Regions from separate parts of the Alteromonas sp. H02 genome, predicted to be linked through region 1. Evidence: predicted binding sites of a transcription regulator. Region 1 holds the regulator's gene; each other region holds the start of a gene.
What was found. The regulator sigma-54, encoded in region 1, starts transcription at its own class of promoters, with help from an activator protein. The targets are predictions, from matches to a motif close to GTTGGCACGNNNNTNGNNT.

Region 1 (3,283 bases):
CTCAAATACCAACACTAACCTTGAGCTCTTTTTACCCAGAATACGTTCGCGGATAAGTTCGGCGAGCTGGTGAATCGATAATCTGTCGGTATCAATGTACAGGTCGGCCCGCTCGGTAATGGGCGCGAGTAATTCTTTTTCTGCCTGAATGGCATCGGCCAGGGATTTATTCAATTTGGCCAGCGGGTGCAGGCGGCGGGTTTCACTAAAGCGCTTCACCAGCATGTCATCACTGGCGTCAAGGTAAACAATGGTCATCGACCAGGACGAGGGCAGATAGTCGAGAATCTCAACTAATTCATCGGGATCCTTTGGCAGGTTACGCACGTCGATGCTCACGGCTACCTGATCGTATTCGTCGACCACGGTATGGGTGAGGGTGGGGAGCAGGTTTACCGGAATGTTATCAACGCAGTAGTAGCCTAAATCTTCCAGCGCCCTTAGCGCAACGGATTTGCCGGAGCCGGAGCGCCCGCTGATGATAATGAGTTTCATGGTTTTGTCAGACTCCCTGCCGGACTAATTTGCAGCCTCGTCGCATAGTGCGGCGATAACCTGTTCCTTCGATTCGGCGTTACGGATGGTTTTTACAATGCTTTTCTGGCTTAACTTGCCGGCAATCGTGGCGAGGGTCTGCAAATGCCCCTCGGTCTGGTTTTCTGGTACCAGAATGGCAAAAAAGATATCAACCGGTTTATCATCAATGGCGTCAAAGGCAATGGCTGGGTTGGTGGTTACTACCACGGCTGTTACGTTGGAAAGATTAGCCAGTCTGCCATGCGGCAACGCTATGCCATTGCCAATGCCGGTGCTGCCCATTTTTTCACGACTGAGCAGGGCGTTAAGCGCGTCTTCTTTTTGAATTTCGGCGTTGGTTTCGGCAGCAATATCGCTGATGATTTCTAAAATTCTTTTTTTACTGTTGCACTGGACCGCACATTCAGTGCGATCCAGGCTAACTAAGGCTTGAATATTCATAAGGTTAAATTGGGCCTAGTGCTTTTTGAGCTTTTCCTTATGCTTAATTACCTGGCGATCCAGTTTGTCGACCATACTGTCTATCGCGGCATACATATCTTGATTTTCTGACGAGGCAAATACTTCCGCGCCACTCAAATGCATCGTGGCTTCGGCTTTTTGAGCAAGCTTTTCCACGTTGAGGATCACATGCACATTGGATATGTGATCAAAGTGGCGCTCCAGTTTACTAAACTTGGTATCAACATAATTACGCAAAGAATCGGTTATCTCGATGTGATGACCTGTAAGATTTATTTGCATAGTTCGTCTTCCTTATATTTCGGCCTAAATAAGGCTCTTGCGTTGGTTAGACGGTGGAATCGACAAGGATTCCCGGTATTTTGCTATTGTCCGCCGGGCAACTTTTATACCTTGTTCGGCCAACAATTGAGCAATTTTGCTGTCGCTTAGTGGTTTACTGGGCTTCTCGGCGGCAACCAGTTTTTTAATCAGAGCGCGGATGGCAGTAGATGAACATTCTCCGCCCGACTCGGTGGCTACGTGGCTGGAGAAGAAATACTTCAGTTCAAAAATACCGCGGGGGGTGTGCATGTATTTCTGAGTGGTTACCCGCGAAATGGTAGATTCATGCATATCAACCATTTCGGCTACGTCATTGAGGACCATAGGCTTCATCATTTCCGGGCCGTGTTCGAAAAAGCCCATTTGCTGCTGCACAATGCAGTTAGCAACCTTGAGCAAGGTTTCGTTACGCGACTCCAGGCTCTTGATAAACCACTTGGCTTCCTGCATATGCGAGCGAATAAACTGGGAATCTGAACTGTTGCGGGCCTGACGGCTCATGGCAGCGTACTGCTGATTTACGCTCAGTTTTGGCAGGCTGTCGGGATTGAGTTCAACCACCCAACGGCCTTTTTTCTTGGTGACCGATACGTCGGGAATAACGTACTCGGGCTCCTGAGTAATTAATGCACTGCCCGGACGCGGATTAAGGGTTTGCAGTAAGCGCATTGCTTCACGCAAATCGTCTTCCTTCAGGCGTGATTTACGCATTAAGGTGCGATAGTCCTTGCTGCCCAGCAGGTCGGCATAGTCTTCAATCAGGGTTTTTGCTTCCTTGAGCCATGGCGTGTCGGGAGCAAATTGTTTTAACTGGACCAGTAGACACTCCTGCGGGGTACGTGAGCCTGAACCAATCGGGTCGAACATTTGGATCCGTTTCAGCACGCATTCAATTTCGTCCACTTCAACCGGTTCTTCCATATCTTCAGTATTGACGCTCTGCAGGATATCTTCAACTGTTACGGTTAAATATCCTGATTCGTCAATCGAATCAATAATGGCAATCGCAATGGCACGGTCTACATCGCTGAAGGGCGTGAGGCGCATTTGCCAGAGCAGGTGGTCCTGAATATTGTCGGTGGTTTCACCCTGAAAAACATTCTCATCGTCGTTGGAAGCAGGGCCTGGCGCTGGCGCTGAGGAGGCCGAATAATATTCATCCCAGGTGCTGTCGATGGGTAATTCGTCGGGCAACTCGTTCTTTTCGAGGGCCTCATTGGTGTCCATGCTGGTCTCGGTGCTGGCGGTTGCTGCGGCATCCGCTTCCGCATCGAGTTTACTTTTCTCAACCGTATCGTTGTCGCTGTTGTCATCAACTTCCAATAACGGATTTGAATCGAGCGCTTCCTGGATTTCCTGTTGTAAATCCAGAGTAGATAGTTGCAGCAGTTTAATCGCCTGCTGCAATTGTGGCGTCATAGTAAGTTGTTGACTAAATTTGAGCTGTAAAGATGGTTTCATCTACTTCTGTTCTTAACGCCTTGCTTATTATTGATCGGGACAAAATTTGTTGTCTATATGCATCTAACTATAGCCTGAATTGCTCACCCAGGTATACATCCTTGACCTTTTGATTACTTAAAACCTGTTCGGCGGTGCCCTGGGCGATTAATTCCCCCTGACTCACAATGTAGGCTTTCTCGCATACGTCGAGGGTTTCCCGGACGTTGTGGTCGGTAATCAGGATACCAATTCCACGGTCACGAAGATGCTGTATGATCTTCTTTATATCATTAACCGAAATTGGGTCAACTCCCGCAAAGGGTTCATCGAGCAAAATAAATTTTGGATTCGCCGCCAGTGCCCTGGCAATTTCTACCCGACGCCGCTCTCCCCCCGACAAACTCATCCCTGTACTATTACGTATATGGTTGATATTGAATTCATCAAGTAGCGCATCGGCTTCATTTTGCTGTTCGGCAGAAGAAAGGTCTTTGCGTGTCTGCAATATTGCCATGAT
Region 2 (3,283 bases), 2.2 Mb from region 1:
AAATCAATTGCCTGACCCACTGAGTCCTGCACGCCATAACGGCACCAGGTACTGCCTACACAGGATTTAACGGTACGCAAGGCTTTAGCATAGGCATGCCCGGTTTCAAAGCCGCCGGCCACCAGTTCTTCCCAAATAGCCGGAAGCTGGTCGACACGGGCACCGAACAGGTCGATACGCTGACCACCGGTAATTTTGGTATACAGGTTATAGCGCTTGGCCACGTCACCTAATAAAATGAGTTTATCCGGCGTGATCTCACCACCTGCTACACGCGGCACAATGGAATAAGTACCGTCTTTCTGCATGTTGCCCAGATAGGTATCGTTGGTGTCCTGCAGCGGCTGATGCTGTTTAGCCAGAATGTAATCGTTCCACACCGAGGCAAAAATCGATCCGGCAGCCGGTTTACAGATATCACAGCCAAGGCCTTTACCGTGTTTTTCCAGCAGTTCTTCAAAGCTTTGGATTTTGCCAACCTGAATCAGGTGATAAAGCTCCTGACGGGAGTAGTCAAAGTGCTCACAAATGGCCTTGGACACTTCTACGCCGCGTTTTTCCAGTTCGCTGTCGACCACGTTTTTCAGTAATGCCGCACAACCACCACAGCCTGTAGCTGCTTTGGTGCTGGATTTTACATCGCCTACCGAGCAGCAACCGCCGTCGATGGCACCCACGATGTCGCCTTTAGAAACGTTGTGGCACGAACAAATGGTTGCCGTATCACCCAGCGCATCGGCCCCCAGCAGCGGTTTTTCCCCTGCTGACGGTAAAATTAAAGACTCCGGGCTATCCGGTAACGCAATACTGTTTAATGCATACTGAAGTAAGGTGTCGTAATCGCTGGTATCACCAATTAACACGGCGCCCAGCACCAGGGATTTATTAGCATCGACAACCAGCTTTTTATACACCCCTTCCGGCTGATTGTGGTAGGTGTATGACAACGCGCCTGGTGTACGGCCATGGGCATCACCAATTGAGCCTACTTCTACGCCCATTAGTTTCAGTTTGGTGCTCATGTCAAAGCCGGCAAATTCACCTTCATTACCGATGATATCGGCGACGGCAGCGCGAGCCATGGCATAACCAGGCGCAACCAGACCATAAATTTTCTTATCCCACAGGGCACATTCGCCGATGGCATAAACATTCTTATCAGAGGTTTTACACTGATTATCGATAACAATACCACCCCGTTCGCCGATAACTAACCCGAATTCACGAGCCAGCTGATCGCTGGGACGGATCCCGGCAGAAAATAGCACCAGGTCGGTTTCCAGGTGCGTACCGTCGGAAAACTTCATGCGGTAGCGACAGGTTTCGCCGGCTTCAATACATTCGGTGGCTTTTTGCGTGTGAACCTGCACGCCGAGCGCTTCAATTTTGTCTTTCAGCAACTCACCGCCCATCGGGTCAAGCTGGACGGCCATCAACTGCGGGGCAAATTCCACCACATGGGTATCAAGCCCGGCCTGTTTCAGCGCATTCGCCGCTTCCAGGCCTAACAGACCGCCGCCCACCACAACGCCCACCTTGCTTTGCGCGGCAGAAGCGCTGATGGCTTCTAAGTCTTCAATAGTCCGGTACACCAGACAGTGTTCCTGATCGTTACCCGGAATAGGCGGCACGAAAGGGTAAGAACCGGTTGCCAGTACCAGGGTATCGTACTCATACGTGTCGCCTGATTGGGTTGTAACAACCTGCTTTTCACGATCGATGTTGGTAACCCAGGCGTTGGTGACAGCATTTACGCCCCAGTTCTGATAGGTTTGCTCATCGGTCAGCGCCAGGTCAGCAGCGGTTTTGCCGGAAAAGTAAGAAGAGAGATAAACACGGTCATAAGCCAGTCGGCTTTCGCCACTTAATACCGTGATATGGCAGTTATGCTCACTGTTAATCAATTGCTCAACAAAGTGGTGACCCACCATACCATTACCAATAATAACGATGCGTTGTTGCCGTGATGACATGTTCATTTCGTCTACCTTTTTTAAAGGCAAAAAAAAACCCACAACCATTCCTGGTTGTGGGCTTCGTTGCCTGTTTAAGCATTTGCTAATCTGTTTGTGTAGGCTCTTGTACTACGCTATTGCTTAGCAATGTAAATGGCACAAGAGTCTTGATGTAAATCTGATACCAATAAAGCAATACAAGTTAAGTGCCAACATTTATAATTAATGACTTTCAATCACTTAGCTTTTTTAATGCTCATCTGCCCCATACTGACACGCACCAAAACGAAGCAGAATCCTGTTCTTGGTGCATCGCACTGGCTACTTTAGGGTGCGTCGAACAGCAGCACCAGCAATACAATTACCGTAATAGCCAGAATGCCGGAGATTCCCTGCCATACCCGAACCGGGTGACGCTCCATCAAGGGTAGCGTGCGTCCATACGCCGGATTAGGATGGTGCAGGTCATAAACAAATTCCGACAAACTTTCGTAGCGTTTGGTAGCCTGAGGATGACAGGCACGCTTTATGGTGGCATCCAGCCACGCCGGTACCGACACATTGCGCTGATTTAAGCTGATGTAGCGCAGTTTGAGTAAGGCTGAATAACTGGTCTTTTTGGCCACGCCCGCATCATAGGGATACTCCCCCGACAACAGGTAATACAGTAATACCGCAAGAGAGAACTGCTCAGCGCGCTCATCTGGCCACAGGCCAACGAAATACTCCGGCGCAGCAAACAGCAAGTCGCCGGGAATAAACAACTGCTCGCTGGCCATTAAAAAGTTGTGACCGGAAATGCTGGCAGCGCCATAGTCAATCAGCGTAAGGGTATTGTTGTCGCCAACCAGCACATTCTCCGGACGAATATCCTGATGCAATATCCCCTGCCGGTGCAGCGCAGTTAATGCGCCCGCTACTTGCGTAGCCCAGTCTCTGAGTACCATCAGATCAGGCGCGCCATTATCATCACGCCACTGCCGCATACTAATGCCCGGACAGTATGTCAGCACAACGTAAAAACAGCTGCGGGAAAACGTCTCACCAACGCCAGCAAGTAATTGTGGATGACTCACCCGCTTAGCCACCCACTCCTCTTTAATCATTTCATCCAGAAAGCCGCTGTTATCCTGCATCGACACGGCAGGCAGTTTAAGCACCACGAGCTCATTGAAGTGCTGATGGCGTGCAAGATACACGCTACTGCGTTCGGTGTTGCTAAGCTGCTTTTCCACTCGCCAGTCGTCAATAACGCTGCCAGTGGTTAGCGGGCTCTGAATAAATGGCAGGTAACCGGATGACTCATAGCTCACCGGTGCCGGCGGATG
Region 3 (3,283 bases), 2.5 Mb from region 1:
CCACGGCCGGTTAACAGTTTCAGCATGCGACATGACTAAACTGAGGGAGCGCGAGGTGGGTACCCCGAGACTATGCATGTGTTCCTGGGCCAGAAACTCCCTGACACTGGAACGTAATACCGCACGTCCGTCTGCGCCACGACAATAAGGCGTCCGCCCGCCGCCCTTAAGTTGCATCTCCCAGCGCTTACCATTAAACATCCCCTCAAACACCGACATCGCCCTGCCATCCCCATAGCCATTGCCGGTCCCAAAGGGGCATTGCTGGATATATTCAGTGCCGTAGATAGACAGCGCATAGCCGGTGGCCCAGCCGGTTTTGCGCATAGGCAGAGGAGCCTGAGAGAGATCGCCAGAGAAGAAGCGAACAAACGCTTCGGTTACTGCCAACTCGTCATCCAGACCCAGCTCGCGAAACAGTGAGTTGCTGTGCGCAACATAACCTGGCGCTTTTAATGGCGTTGGTGAGACCGGCACATAGTGACCGCAAAACACCTGCCGTGGCTGATGATCAACGCCATCAGATGTGGCCTGAGGGTCTGCCTTGAGAGAAGATATAAAAGAGTAATCGGCGCAGGCCGCCATGTCACTCAGGGTGGTAATGGAGGAAGTCTTGTCTGGCATTATGTCATACCCCTTATTCACCCACGGCAGCGATCACTGCCGTAGACTGAAGAGCACGCTCCTGGTTGAGGGTGCTGAAGTGAATTGCACTGGGGTATTGTGCATTATGGTACATAGTATGGAAAGCCTTCCCAAACTATTGCTCCGTCGCAATGGTATTCCCCACTGCATTTTGTGTTGCCATACCGCCGCTATGGCAGCATAAACCTGTCCTCAGGAAATATACTTATGATTGCTACGCAATACTTTAATCGAGGCTATTGCAATTGCTTAGCGTGCAGAGCTCTCCTATAGTAACAGTATGTATAAAAGTAAACGTCAGACTATGAAATTCACGCCGCGTAAACTCATTCTGGTAACCAGCCTGATGGTGATGGCTTCGTCGCTGGTGGCAACCGACTCAATGGCCACCACGGCTCCGGAGTCACAGCCGCAAATCAGTAGCTGTCCGACGGAGTTTTTTGCCGTCAAAATTCACGAGGATGCCAGGCAGTGTCAGCCTTTTGACACCGAAATGCCGGCCTCCTTGGTTTACTTTATTGGTGATACACCCGACGCCATTGTGGCTTACTATCTGGCGTTGATGCCAGACTTGTCGCTGAAAGGCGAACACAACGAACGTGTGTTGCTGGTCAATGACGCGCAGAATGTACGCGTAGTGGTGTCACCCGATGGCGATGGCGCTCAGGTAGATATCCTGGTGCTGGGCGCAGAAACCCCCGCTCCCCTGGCCAGTTTAACCAACGACTAACTTTTATTTCTCTCGCCTGCCAGTGTTTCGAATAACTGGCACCGCCTTTGCTATTTCTCTAACAAGTTTGTCCTGCCGCCCGGGCATGTCATTTTATTGACACTCGTGCGCATTGAATTGTTGAGGAAGCGTATGGAACTTGCCATTATTTTGTTTATGCTGCTGATAGTAGTAACTGTTGGTGCACTTAAACTCTCTGATCACGGTATGAGTTTTCCCTTTCGTAAAAAACAACAGCTTTTTACCCAGGTAGAGCATACCTTTATCAATTTGCTGGAACAGGCCGTTGGCCGTGAATTCAGAATTGTCTCACGGGTTCGCCTTAATGACCTGCTTGCCGTTCGCGACAGCACCAATAAACGTCAGGCTCGCCAGGCACTGCTGCGCGCTGGCAGTAAGCAACTCGACTTCGTGCTGTGCCGTCGCGACGACATGACACCGGTGCTGGCCATTGATTTGGTTCACAAACAAGGCAAGGAAGGTTATAAAACCCAGCGCGACTGGTTTGTGTCTGGCGCCCTGGATGCCGCCGGTATTCCCCACGCCCGCTTCAAAGTGAAATCCGGCTACTCAGTAGATGAGGTCAAAGAGTGCGTAGAAACCAAATTGATCCCACTGCGAAAACAACAGGCTAAACTGGCCGCCAGCAAAATGAATCCGCCGCAGCCAACGCGCCCTACCCGGCCGCTACGCTCCAGTCGTCAGCCTGGCGGTGAACAGGTTGCTGCGTAATAACCAAAGCAATTAAAAAAGGGCCCCTCGGGCCCTTTTGGTATTTTATCAGCAAGTGCTTATTACATCTTTGCCGTTGAATATACTACGGTAAGATGGGCGGGGATTTCAGCACTGGCCGGAACAAACGCCACCGTATCCTTATGGCTGGATACATAGCTGATCAACTCATCCACCGTTGATATTTCTTTAGGCGGACGAGAGCGCCCGCTAAAGCGCATCTGCGACCAGTATGATTGGATCCGGGATTCGGTTAAACCGATTATCTTGGTGTTAAATACCGCTCTGGCCAGAGTTTGCGGCGGCAGCGACACCGGTTCAAGCACCACATCGCTGGCATTACCCATAAACAGATTGCGGATATCGACTTTGTCCAGTTTCACTGTCTGGTTGTCGATGTTGGCCACCACCATAATGTCGTGTTCCTGTGCCAGGGCGTTTATAGCATAAACCCCGAACAAGGACGCCATTACAAGCTTTCTGAGAGAGTTTGTTATTTGCATCAGAACACAAACTCCATACCCAGTTGATAAAGGTTTACTCGTTCATCGAATGCGTCTCTGTCACCAACGGCTTCGAAGGTGGAGATGCCAAGCGCTCCGCGATAATGGGTAACCTCAGCCTTAAAGGCTACACGTACACCGGCATCCCAGCGCACACCTAGGGTTATACTTTCCAGATCAGCAGCCTGGGTTCTGGCAAAGACGGTTTGATAGGCGTAATACAACTGGTCGAGATCCGGTGCTAAACCCAGCGGAATGTCGGTTGCTGCTCCCTGAGGATTAGTGGCCATATCGGCGTAAGTCAAATGCACGGTAAATGGCTGGAAGACCAGCCCGCCCTGCACATAATAACTTTCGATATTCGGCGCCAATACGGTGTCAGACTCAATTCTCATCCATTCCCAGGCAAGATTATAGTCGAGCTCATCCAATGCCAGCCCCACCTGGTAAATATCAAACTCGCCTTCCATAGTCAGAGAATCGGCACTTTCGACAAAGCCAAAGCTGCGGAGCTGATCGGCAAACGCGGAGATTTCGGCCAGATTCACGCTAAAATCGGCGGTGCTATAAGAAGCCCTTAAACGCAGATTTGCGTTGTAAACGCCGCTGAAAACTAGCCCGGTCAGGCCATCAATATTCGTGGCATAACGGCGATCCTGAAACTGGGTATCAC

Region 2: nirB (nitrite reductase large subunit NirB) is a predicted target of sigma-54. The motif match lies at 2,151-2,169, and genes of this name have one in related genera.
Region 3: AC566Q_RS05375 (DUF2726 domain-containing protein) is a predicted target of sigma-54. The motif match lies at 1,410-1,428, and genes of this name have one in related genera.

The regions. Positions count from the first base shown of each region.
Region 1 covers NZ_CM185021.1:4,263,253-4,266,535, reverse strand. Annotated here, with positions in the region: gene rapZ (RNase adapter RapZ) at 1-495, opposite strand, end outside; gene ptsN (PTS IIA-like nitrogen regulatory protein PtsN) at 520-978, opposite strand; gene hpf (ribosome hibernation promoting factor) at 994-1,281, opposite strand; gene AC566Q_RS19785 (RNA polymerase factor sigma-54) at 1,306-2,784, opposite strand; gene lptB (LPS export ABC transporter ATP-binding protein) at 2,852-3,283, opposite strand, start outside.
Region 2 covers NZ_CM185021.1:2,101,749-2,105,031, reverse strand. Annotated here, with positions in the region: gene nirB (nitrite reductase large subunit NirB) at 1-1,979, opposite strand, end outside; gene AC566Q_RS09640 (bifunctional protein-serine/threonine kinase/phosphatase) at 2,282-3,283, opposite strand, start outside.
Region 3 covers NZ_CM185021.1:1,181,320-1,184,602, reverse strand. Annotated here, with positions in the region: gene AC566Q_RS05385 (protein adenylyltransferase SelO) at 1-624, opposite strand, end outside; gene AC566Q_RS05380 (hypothetical protein) at 926-1,375, shown strand; gene AC566Q_RS05375 (DUF2726 domain-containing protein) at 1,508-2,107, shown strand; gene AC566Q_RS05370 (hypothetical protein) at 2,170-2,577, opposite strand; gene AC566Q_RS05365 (hypothetical protein) at 2,610-3,283, opposite strand, start outside.